DNA from 3 places in the Kocuria oceani genome. Region 2 is predicted to be linked to each of the others. Evidence: riboswitches for the same ligand, from Rfam matches in the RefSeq annotation. Region 2 holds a riboswitch; each other region holds the start of a gene.
The links. A riboswitch is a leader RNA that binds a small molecule or an ion and turns the genes downstream of it on or off. The one in region 2 is predicted to bind S-adenosylmethionine.
Positions count from the first base shown of each region.

Region 1: it holds a riboswitch for S-adenosylmethionine, as region 2 does, so the genes downstream of both, PU704_RS08530 (MetQ/NlpA family ABC transporter substrate-binding protein) here and PU704_RS01395 (methylenetetrahydrofolate reductase) in region 2, are expected to answer to the same signal.
Region 3: it holds a riboswitch for S-adenosylmethionine, as region 2 does, so the genes downstream of both, PU704_RS08685 (bifunctional o-acetylhomoserine/o-acetylserine sulfhydrylase) here and PU704_RS01395 (methylenetetrahydrofolate reductase) in region 2, are expected to answer to the same signal.

Region 1 covers NZ_JARAMH010000006.1:84,183-87,447, reverse strand. The annotation lists gene dxr (1-deoxy-D-xylulose-5-phosphate reductoisomerase) at 1-997, shown strand, start outside; SAM riboswitch class IV at 1,036-1,152, shown strand; gene PU704_RS08530 (MetQ/NlpA family ABC transporter substrate-binding protein) at 1,253-2,128, shown strand; gene PU704_RS08525 (methionine ABC transporter ATP-binding protein) at 2,125-3,201, shown strand; gene PU704_RS08520 (methionine ABC transporter permease) at 3,258-3,265, shown strand, end outside.
Region 2 covers NZ_JARAMH010000001.1:281,450-284,714, forward strand. The annotation lists gene metE (5-methyltetrahydropteroyltriglutamate--homocysteine S-methyltransferase) at 1-797, opposite strand, end outside; gene PU704_RS01395 (methylenetetrahydrofolate reductase) at 904-1,827, opposite strand; SAM riboswitch class I at 1,896-1,998, opposite strand; gene PU704_RS01400 (glycosyltransferase) at 2,226-3,209, shown strand.
Region 3 covers NZ_JARAMH010000006.1:118,764-122,028, forward strand. The annotation lists gene metX (homoserine O-acetyltransferase MetX) at 1-314, opposite strand, end outside; gene PU704_RS08685 (bifunctional o-acetylhomoserine/o-acetylserine sulfhydrylase) at 311-1,702, opposite strand; SAM riboswitch class IV at 1,781-1,896, opposite strand; gene PU704_RS08690 (VOC family protein) at 2,038-2,676, shown strand; gene PU704_RS08695 (CPBP family intramembrane glutamic endopeptidase) at 2,714-3,265, opposite strand, start outside.

The DNA.
Region 1 (3,265 bases), on a different contig from region 2:
GGAGCTGGCCCGGCGGATCGGCGAGCGCGCCGCGGCCGCCGGCGCCGGGGACTACCGGCCCGAGATCCTGCACGGTCCCGAGGCCGCCACGGCGGCCGCGGCGCACCCCGAGGCCGACCTCGTGCTCAACGGGATCACCGGCTCGATCGGCCTCGCCCCCACCCTGGCGGCACTGCGGGCCGGGCACCGGCTGGCGCTGGCCAACAAGGAGTCGCTGATCGCCGGAGGAGCGCTGGTGAAGGAGGCGGCGGCCGCCTCGGGCCGCCCGGACGCGCTGATCCCGGTGGACTCCGAGCACTCCGCCCTGGCGCAGGCGCTGCGCGGCGGCAGCGCCGCCGAGGTGGACCGGCTCGTCCTGACGGCCTCGGGCGGGCCGTTCCGCGGCCGCACCCGGGCGGAGCTGGAGGCGGTCACCCCGCGCGAGGCGCTGCGCCACCCCACCTGGGACATGGGTGTGATGGTCACCACCAACTCGGCCTCCATGGTGAACAAGGCCCTGGAGGTGCTCGAGGCCCACCTGCTCTTCGACGTTCCCCTCGAGCGCATCGACGTGGTCGTCCACCCCCAGTCGGTGGTGCACTCCATGGTCCAGTTCGTGGACGGGTCGACGCTGGCGCAGGCCTCGCCGCCGGACATGCGCCTGCCCATCGCCCTCGGTCTCGCCTGGCCGCACCGGGTGCCCGGCGCCGCCGCCGCGTGCGACTGGACCCGCGCCACCGAGTGGACCTTCGAGCCGCTGGACCGGGACGCGTTCCCCGCCGTCGAGCTCATCAAGGCCGCGGGGGAGCGCGGGGGCACCCACCCGGCGGTGTTCAACGCCGCCAACGAGGAGGCGGTGCACGCCTTCCATGACGGGCGGATCCGGTTCCCGGCGATCGTGGACACGGTGGAGACGGTGCTGGGCGAGCACCAGGACGGCGGCGTCCTGGACCTCGGCGCCGTCCTGGAGGCCGAGCGCTGGGCCCGGCGGCGGGCGCAGGAGGTCCTCGCCCGCTGACCGGGCCGGACCCGACGCACGTGCTAGTCTGTCGGGCGGATGACGAGTCCCAGCGCGCAGCCCTGGCTTGCTGGGCGGCAACCCTCTCCCGTAGTGGGGTGCCCCAGGTGAACCATCCGGCACCGGCCATCGTGGGCCGGCGGCAAGTACGGTTCGACCGCGGACGCGCCCTCCGGCGTGCCCTCGACCGTGGCCGTCGGTCCTGGTGGGACTGGTGGAGACTCCCGACCTCCTGGACCCACGGAAAGGCACGACATGCGATCGCAGCGCCTCACCTTCCTCGCCCTGGCCACCACCCTCGGCCTCACCCTCACCGCCTGCGGCGGCTCCGACCAGGCCGGCGGACCCTATGACGACGGCGTGATCACCATCGGCACCGACGGCCGCACGCAGGTGCACGAGGCCTTCCTGGAGGAGGCCGAAAAGGCCGGTGTCGAGGTCGAGCTCGTCGAGTTCACCGACTACAACCAGCCCAACGCGGCGCTCACCAGCGGCGACCTCGACATGAACTGGTTCCAGCACGGTGCGTTCCTGGCCGACTACCGCAACAACTCCGGCGAGGACATCGTGCCCATCGGTTCCACCTCCATCTACCCGCTGGGCCTCTACTCGGAGCGCTACGACTCCCTCGACCAGATCCAGGAGGGCGACGAGATCGCGGTGCCCAACGACGCGATCAACCTCGCCCGGGCGCTGCTGCTGCTGCAGTCGGCCGGTCTCGTGGAGTTCACCTCCGACACGACGGCGCCGTCCGAGCTGGACATCGACACCGAGGCCTCCAAGGTCCGGGTCACGCCCGTCTCGGCCGAGCAGACCGTGCTCTCCCTCAGCTCGACCGCCGGCGCCGTGGTCAACAACACGTTCCTCTCCCGGGCCGACATCGACCCCAACACCGCCCTGTACTCCGACGGCGAGGACAACGAGAACGCCCTGCCCTACGTGAACTTCTTCGCGGCCACCGGCGCCAACAAGGACGACGAGACCCTGCACCAGGTGGCCGACCTCTTCCACACGGACGCCGTGCTGGCGGCGGAGCAGGCCGAGACCAAGGACACCGCCGTGTCCAAGGACGTCCCGCAGGAGGAGCTGATCGAGGTCGTCGACCGGTACGCCGAGGACCTGCAGAAGTGACGGCTCCGGCCGCACCCGACCGGGCACGCCACTCCCACGGAGACGTCATCGTCCGTTTCCAGGACGTCAGCAAGACCTTCGTCACCGGCCCGGCGAAAGCCCGTCGCGAGGTCGTCGCCGTGGACGGCGTCTCGCTGGAGATCCGTCGCGGGGAGATCTTCGGCGTGATCGGGTACTCGGGGGCCGGCAAGTCCACGCTCGTGCGGCTCATCAACGGCCTCGAGCCGGTGACCGCCGGCTCCCTGACCGTGAACGGGTTCGAGGTCGCCGGGCGCAAGGAGACCGAGCTAGCGCCCGTCCGGCAGGAGATCGGGATGATCTTCCAGCAGTTCAACCTGTTCACGTCCCGGACCGTGGCCGGCAACGTCGAGTACCCACTCAAGCGGGCCGGCTGGCCGAAGGAGAAGCGGCGGGCCCGGGTCGCCGAGCTGCTGGAGTTCGTGGGCCTGTCCGCGCGCGCCGGCAACTACCCGGAGCAGCTCTCCGGCGGGCAGAAGCAGCGCGTGGGCATCGCCCGTGCCCTGGCGACCAGCCCCAAGCTGCTCCTGGCCGACGAGTCGACCAGCGCCCTCGACCCGGAGACCACCCAGGAGGTCCTGCAGGTGCTGCAGCGGGTCAACCGGGAGCTGGGCATCACGATCGTGATCATCACCCACGAGATGGACGTGGTCCGGGCGATCGCCGACCACGTCGCCGTGATGCAGGACGGCAAGGTCGTGGAGCACGGCTCGACGGTGGACATCTTCGCCCGGCCCCGCACCGACACCGCACGCCGCTTCGTCTCCTCCGTCCTGCACTCGGTGCCGGACGAGCGCGAGGTCGAGCGGCTGCGCCGGGCGCACCGCGGGCGCCTGGTGATCGTGGACGTCGGCGACGGCGTGGACATCGGCGGTGTGCTCTCCGACGGCGCCGCCCGCGGAGTCCGCTTCACCATCGCCTACGGCGGGATCAGCGTGCTCCAGGAGCAGTCCTTCGGGTCCCTGACCTTCGAGCTGACCGGCGAGGACACGGCCGTGCAGGCCGTGGTCGACGAGCTGTCCCGCATCACGACCCTGAGAGAGGTGGCCGCGTGAACGACTGGTCCGTCCTGGGTCCCGAGCTGCTCTCCGCGCTCGGGGAGACCCTCTACATGGTGTC
Region 2 (3,265 bases):
GGGGAGCCGTAGGAGGTGGTGACGAGCAGCCGCGGCCGCCCGGGCGCGGCCGTGAGCGCCGTGTAGGCCTCCTGCACGGCCGCGGCGAGCCGCGCGGCGGGCACGTCCTGGTCGGCCACGAGCGCCGGCTCCTCCAGCTGCACCCACGGGGCACCGGCCGCGGCGAGCTCGTCGAGCAGCCGGGCGTACACCGGGAGCAGATCGGCGAGCCGCTGCAGGGGGTCGAAACCCGCGGGGGCGTCGTCGTCGGGCTTGGCCAGGAGCAGGTAGGAGACGGGGCCCACGAGGACGGGGCGGACGGTGAAGCCGTGCTCGGCGGCGCGGCGGACGTCGGCCACGAGCCGGCCGGCGGAGGCGGTGAAGGGCGTCCCGGGGCCGATCTCGGGGACCAGGTAGTGGTAGTTGGTGTCGAACCACTTGGTCAGCTCCAGCGGTGCCCGCCCGGCGTCGCCGCGGGCCAGCACGAAACCGGCGTCCAGGTCCAGGCGCCCGTCCGCCCCGGCCAGGTCCGCGAAGCGGGACGGGACCGCCCCGAGGGCCACGGTGGTGTCGAGGACCTGGTCGTAGAGGGGGAAGGCCGCGGGCAGGGACGCGTCCTGCGCGCCCAGGCCCAGCTCCATCAGCCGGCGGTAGGTGGCCAGCTGCAGCTCGCCGGCGGCGGTCTCGAGCTCCTCGCGGGTCGAGCGCCCGGCCCAGTAGGCCTCGAGGGCCTGCTTCAGCTCGCGGCGACGGCCGATCCGGGGGTAGCCGGTGATGGTGGCGGCGGGGAAGGGGACGGCAGAGGTGGTCGTGCTCATGGGTGTGCTCCTCGGCAGGTCTGGGAAGAGATTCGGGAAAAGGTGCGGGCAGAGATCGGGGAAGAGGTGCGGGACGGCGGCCGGGCCGGGCGGCGTCCCTCGCCGCTCAGGCGGGCAGCAGGTCCGGCAGGGCCGCCGGCTGGTGGGGCACGCGCGGCAGGTCCACGCGCTCCAGCAGGTCCAGGGCGGCCCGGTGCTCGTTGAAGGTGTAGAGGTGCAGCCCGGGCGCCCCGGCGTCGAGGGCCGCGCGGGCGAGGCGGGTCGCGAAGGCCACGCCCGCCCGGTGCCGCTCGGCGGGGCCGGCGGCCCCCTCCAGGGCCGCGGCCAGGCCCGGGTGGGGCCGGAGCCCGGCGAGCCGGCAGAGCGTGGCCAGCCGCCGCGGCTCCGTGACCGGCATGATGCCCGGCACGATCGGGATCGTCACCCCGGCGGCCCGGGCGGAGGCCACGAGGCGCTCGTAGCGCTGCGGGCGGAAGTAGACCTGAGTGATCGCGAAGTCGGCCCCGGCGCGCTGCTTGGCCAGCAGCACCTCGATGTCGTGGCGGAAGGACGGCGACTCGGGGTGCCGGGTCGGGTAGGCGGCCACGCCCACGGCGAGCCGTCCGCCGGCGAGGGACGCGGTGCGGCGCTGCTCGACCTCGCGCACCAGCTCCACCAGGTCCCCTGCGTGGGCCAGCTCGCCGGGCTCGGCGCCCGGCTCCAGGTCACCGCGCAGGGCCAGGACGCCCCGGACCCCGCGGTGGAGCAGGGAGGCGACGGTCTCCTCCAGCTCGGCCCGCGTGCTGCCCACGCACGTGAGGTGCGCCACGGGCCGCAGGCCGGTGCGGGTCAGGAGGTGGTCCAGCAGCGCCAGCGACCCGGCCCGCCGCGGGGCATCCCCGCTGTAGGTCACGGCGACGTGGTCGGGGCGGGTGGGCTCGAGCTCCTCGATGGTCCGCAGCAGCGTCTCGGCGCTCGCCGCGCAGCGCGGTGGATAGAGCTCGTAGGACAGCGACGGCGGTGGTGCCGTCCGGTCGGGTGGTCGTCTCACAGAACCTCCTGGGGTCACCCCGAGGGAGGGCGCCGGCCGTCCCGGGGCGGACCCGGGAGGCTGCGACAGCTCCATCGGTCCTGGCGGGAGCACCGTTCCGCGGCCCCGTGGGGCTGCGGATGGTTGCTGCGGCGTCGACGAGCCAGGTCTCTCGGCCGCTCTGGATAGATGCAGGACCCATTCCAGCGGGTGCCCCGGGCGGGTGCCAAGTCCGGCGGCGCAGAAGACGCCGGTGCGCCGACTGTGACGGCGGGCGCGTCACGCGGCGCAACATCGCCACCGGGCGGCGCGGGACCCGCGCGGCCGGCGCGGCACCGCCGCCGTGCACCGGTTCGCAGGGCGCCCGCTCGCGGTGATAAAGAACGTGCCCGCCGCGACGATCCCAGGAATGAGAACCCATGCCCAGTTCGCCCCGCATCGTGGCGGTCGTCCCGTGCCACAACGAGGAGGCCGCGATCGCGAAGGTCGTCACCGATCTGCACGCCACGGTCCCCGGCATCGAGGTCCACGTCTACGACAACTGCTCGACCGACGGCACCGCCGAGGCCGCGCGGCGGGCCGGCGCGCACGTGCGGCGCGAGGAGGAGAAGGGGAAGGGCAACGTGGTGCGGCGGGCCTTCGCGGACCTCGACGCCGACGTCTACCTGCTCATCGACGGCGACGACACCTACGACGTGGCCGACGCGCCCCGGATGATCGCGACCCTGCTGGGGGGCCCCTACGACCACGTGCTCGGGGTGCGCCGCCAGGTCAGCGGCACGGCCTACCGGGCCGGCCACGAGTCCGGCAACCGGTTCTTCAACACCCTCGTCACCTTCGCCTTCCGCCGGCAGGTCACCGACATGCTCAGCGGCTACCGGGTCTTCTCGCGGCGCTTCGTGAAGTCCTTCCCGGCGCTGTCCCGGGAGTTCGAGATCGAGACCGAGCTGACCGTGCACGCCGTCAACGCCCGCGTGCCGCAGACCGAGGTGGAGGTGGGCTTCCGGGACCGGGCCGAGGGCAGCGAGAGCAAGCTGCGGACCTACCACGACGGTTTCCGGATCCTGGGCATCTTCGCCCAGCTGCTCTTCCAGGAACGCCCCTTCCTGGTGACCGGCGCCGCCTCGTGCGCCCTGTTCGTGCTCGGCCTGGTCCTGGGCCTGCCCGTGGTGGTGGAGTTCGCGGGCACCGGGCTGGTGCCCCGATTCCCGACGGCGTTCCTGGCCGCGTCCCTCATGGTGCTGGCCGGGGTGTTCCTGCTGATGGGCGTCCTGCTGCACGGGCAGGCGAGGATCCGCCGGGAGACCTCCCGGCTGTTCTACCTGCGCCAGCCGGCCCCGCCCTGGAGCGGTGCGGCCGACGCCGGCCGTCCTGCCCCGGCCGCTGTGGAGGAGCGCGGGTGAGCACAGGCGGGGGCATCGGCGGTTCTCCGGTGGCGCTGCGCCCCTGACCTGCATCG
Region 3 (3,265 bases), on a different contig from region 2:
CGGTCGGTGTCGATGGCGGCGCCGGGGCCGACCAGGCCGTCCCACCAGCCGCCGCTCTGGGCGGCGCGGCGCTGCGTCTCCGGGGCCCCGGGCCGGGCCCTCCCGGCGGCGACGTGGGTGTCCCCGGTCAGGGCGTGCTCCACGAGCACCGCGTTGGAGCCGTCCGGGGCGAGCACGCCCCAGGTCTCGTAGGCGATCCGGACCTCCGGCAGCCGGAAGCCGGACTCCAGCTCCAGGGTGCCGATCTCGGCGTGCCGCGGCACGCCGTCCTCGCGCACGTCCGCGCCGGCGCCGCGCAGCACCGTCACGCTCACTCCTGCCCTCCGGCCGCGGCCGCGGCCGCGGCGAAGCCCTGCTCCAGGTCCGCCAGGATGTCCGTGACGTTCTCCAGCCCCACGGACAGGCGCACGAAGCCGGGCTCCACCCCCGCCGCGAGCTGCTCCTCGGGCAGCAGCTGGCTGTGCGTGGTGGACGCGGGATGGATCACCAGGGAGCGGACGTCGCCGATGTTCGCCACGTTGGAGTGCAGCGTCAGGGCGTCCACGAAGGCCGCGCCGGCCGCCCGGCCGCCCTCGAGGACGAACCCGAGGACGGAGCCGGCGCCGCGGGGCGCGTACTTGCGCGCCCGGTCGTGCCAGGGCGAGGACTCCAGCCCCGCCCAGCTCACCGAGCGGACGTCCTCCCGCGCCTCCAGCCAGCGGGCCACCTCCCCGGCGTTGGCCACGTGGCGCTCCATGCGCAGCGACAGCGTCTCGATGCCCTGCTCGATGAGGAAGGCGTTGAACGGGGAGATCGCCGAGCCGAGGTCGCGCAGCAGCTGCACCCGGGCCTTGAGGATGTAGGAGAGGTTGACCCCGAACGCGCCCTCCGCGCCGAGGGCCTGGGCGTAGACGAGCCCGCCGTAGGACTCGTCGGGCTCGTTGAAGCCGGGGAAGCGCTCCGGGTACCGGCCGAAGTCGAAGGCGCCGGAGTCCACGATCACGCCGCCGATCGCGGTGCCGTGCCCGCCCATGAACTTCGTGGCGGAGTGCACCACGATGTCCGCGCCCCAGCGGAACGGCTGGACGAGGTAGGGGGTCGCCACCGTGTTGTCCACGATGAGCGGGACCTCGTGGTCGTGGGCGATCCCGGAGACCGTCTCGATGTCGAGGACGTCGTTGCGCGGGTTCGGGATGGTCTCGGCGTAGAACGCCTTGGTGTTCGGGCGCACGGCCCGCCGCCAGGCCTCCGGGTCGTCCGGGTCGGTCACGAAGGTGGTCTCGATGCCGAGCTTGGGCAGCGTGAACTTGAGGAGGTTGTACGTCCCGCCGTACAGGCTCGGGCTGGCCACCACGTGGTCCCCCGCCCCGGCGAGGTTGAGCACCGCGAACGTCGTGGCCGACTGCCCGGCGCTGAGCATCAGGGCGCCCACCCCGCCCTCCAGGGCGCTGATGCGGTTCTCCACGACCTCCGTGGTCGGGTTGCCGATGCGGGTGTAGATGGGTCCCAGCTCCGCGAGCGCAAAGCGGTCCGCGGCGGCCTGGGCGTCGGGGAAGACGAAGGACGTGCTCTGGTGGATGGGCAGGGCGCGGGAGCCGGTCACCGGATCGGGGCGCTGGCCGGCGTGGATCTGCTGGGTCTCGAACGACCAGCCGGCCGGGTGCTCGGGGGTGGGCAGCGCGGTCGCGGTGCGGTCGGCCGTGGAAGCAGTGGACTCGGACATGCCGGGAGACTCCTTGCGGGTGTCAGGGGTCCGGTGTCCGACCGTGGTGGTGCTGCCGTGCGACGGCCGGGCACCGAGGACCCGCGCTTGCTCGCTCGCCGGTCGCGAGGAGCCCGGTCTTCACCCAGGGCACCCCACCGCGGTGGAGGGTTGCCGGCCAGCTAGCTGGGGCTTGGACGCTGGCGCTCATGACCTGGACAGCATTCTCCGGATTCGGGCGACACGGCGTCAAGCCGGGGTGCGGCGAGCGCCCCGCGCACGCGCCGGACGGGCCGGGGAGCAGCCCGCCGGGGACCGATTTGGAGACGAAAGTCACACGGTGCCACGATGAGCCCATGAGAGTCGACCACGTGTCCTACGCCTGCCGCCCGGAGGGCCTGACGGCCACCACCGAGCGCATTGCCGACCAGCTCGGGATCGAGCCGGTCAAGGGTGGGGTGCACCCCCGTTTCGGCACCCGCAACATGATCCTTCCGCTCACCAACCACCAGTACGTCGAGGTCGTCGAGGTCCTCGAGCACCCCGCGGCGGAGAAGGCCCCGTTCGGCCGGGCCGTGCGCGCCCGCTCCGAGGCCGGCGGCGGCTGGCTGGGCTGGGTCGTCGAGGTCGACGACCTCGCGCCCTTCGAGCAGCGCCTCGGCCGGCACGCGGTGCCCGGCCACCGGGTCTTTCCCGACGGCCGGTGCCTGGAGTGGCACCAGATCGGCGTCAAGGGCCTGATCGCCGACCCCCAGCTGCCGTTCATGGTGCGCTTCGACTCGGCCCCGGAGATGCACCCGTCCCAGGCGCGGATCACCGACGTGGCCCTCGCCGGGATGTGCATCGCCGGGGCGCCCGAGCGGGTGGCCGAGTGGCTGGGCGCGCCCGTGGAGACCGCGCTCGAGGACCTGGCGGTGGAGTGGCGCTATCCGGAGGGCACGCCCGGGCTGCTCTCGGTGTCCTTCGGCACCCCCGACGGGCTGGTCACGATCTGAGGCGCCGGCCGGGGCGGGCCCGCACGGCGGGCCCGCCTCAGCCGAGCAGCCGGCCGACGCCCAGGAAGCCCACGGCGTCCAGCAGGAAGTGCGCGACGACGAGGGGCATGACCCGCCCGGTGCGCCGGTAGAGCTCGGCGAAGACCAGGCCCATCACCACGTTGCCGAGGAAGGGCCCGATGCCCTGGTATAGGTGGTAGCTGCCGCGGAACAGCGCCGTGACCACCAGCACCACCGGCCAGCGCCAGCCGATGCGGGTGAGCCGGTCGGTCAGGAACGCGACCACCACCACCTCCTCGACCAGGGCGTGGCGCAGCGCGGAGAGCAGCAGCACCGGCACCGTCCACCAGTGCTCGGCCAGCCCGGAGGTCGTCACCTCCGCGGTGAGGCCCAGGGCGCGGCCGGCCGCGTAGAGGGCCAGGGTGCCCAGCCCCATGACGAGGAACAGGACGGTGCCCAGCCCGAGGTCCGGGACCGGCATCCGGGCGTCGAGCCCGATCCGCCGCCGCACCGTGCCCAGCGCGCCGGCGGAGCCGGCGAGCAGGTACAGCGCCAGCAGCACCGGGACCAGGTCCAGGCCGATGCCCGT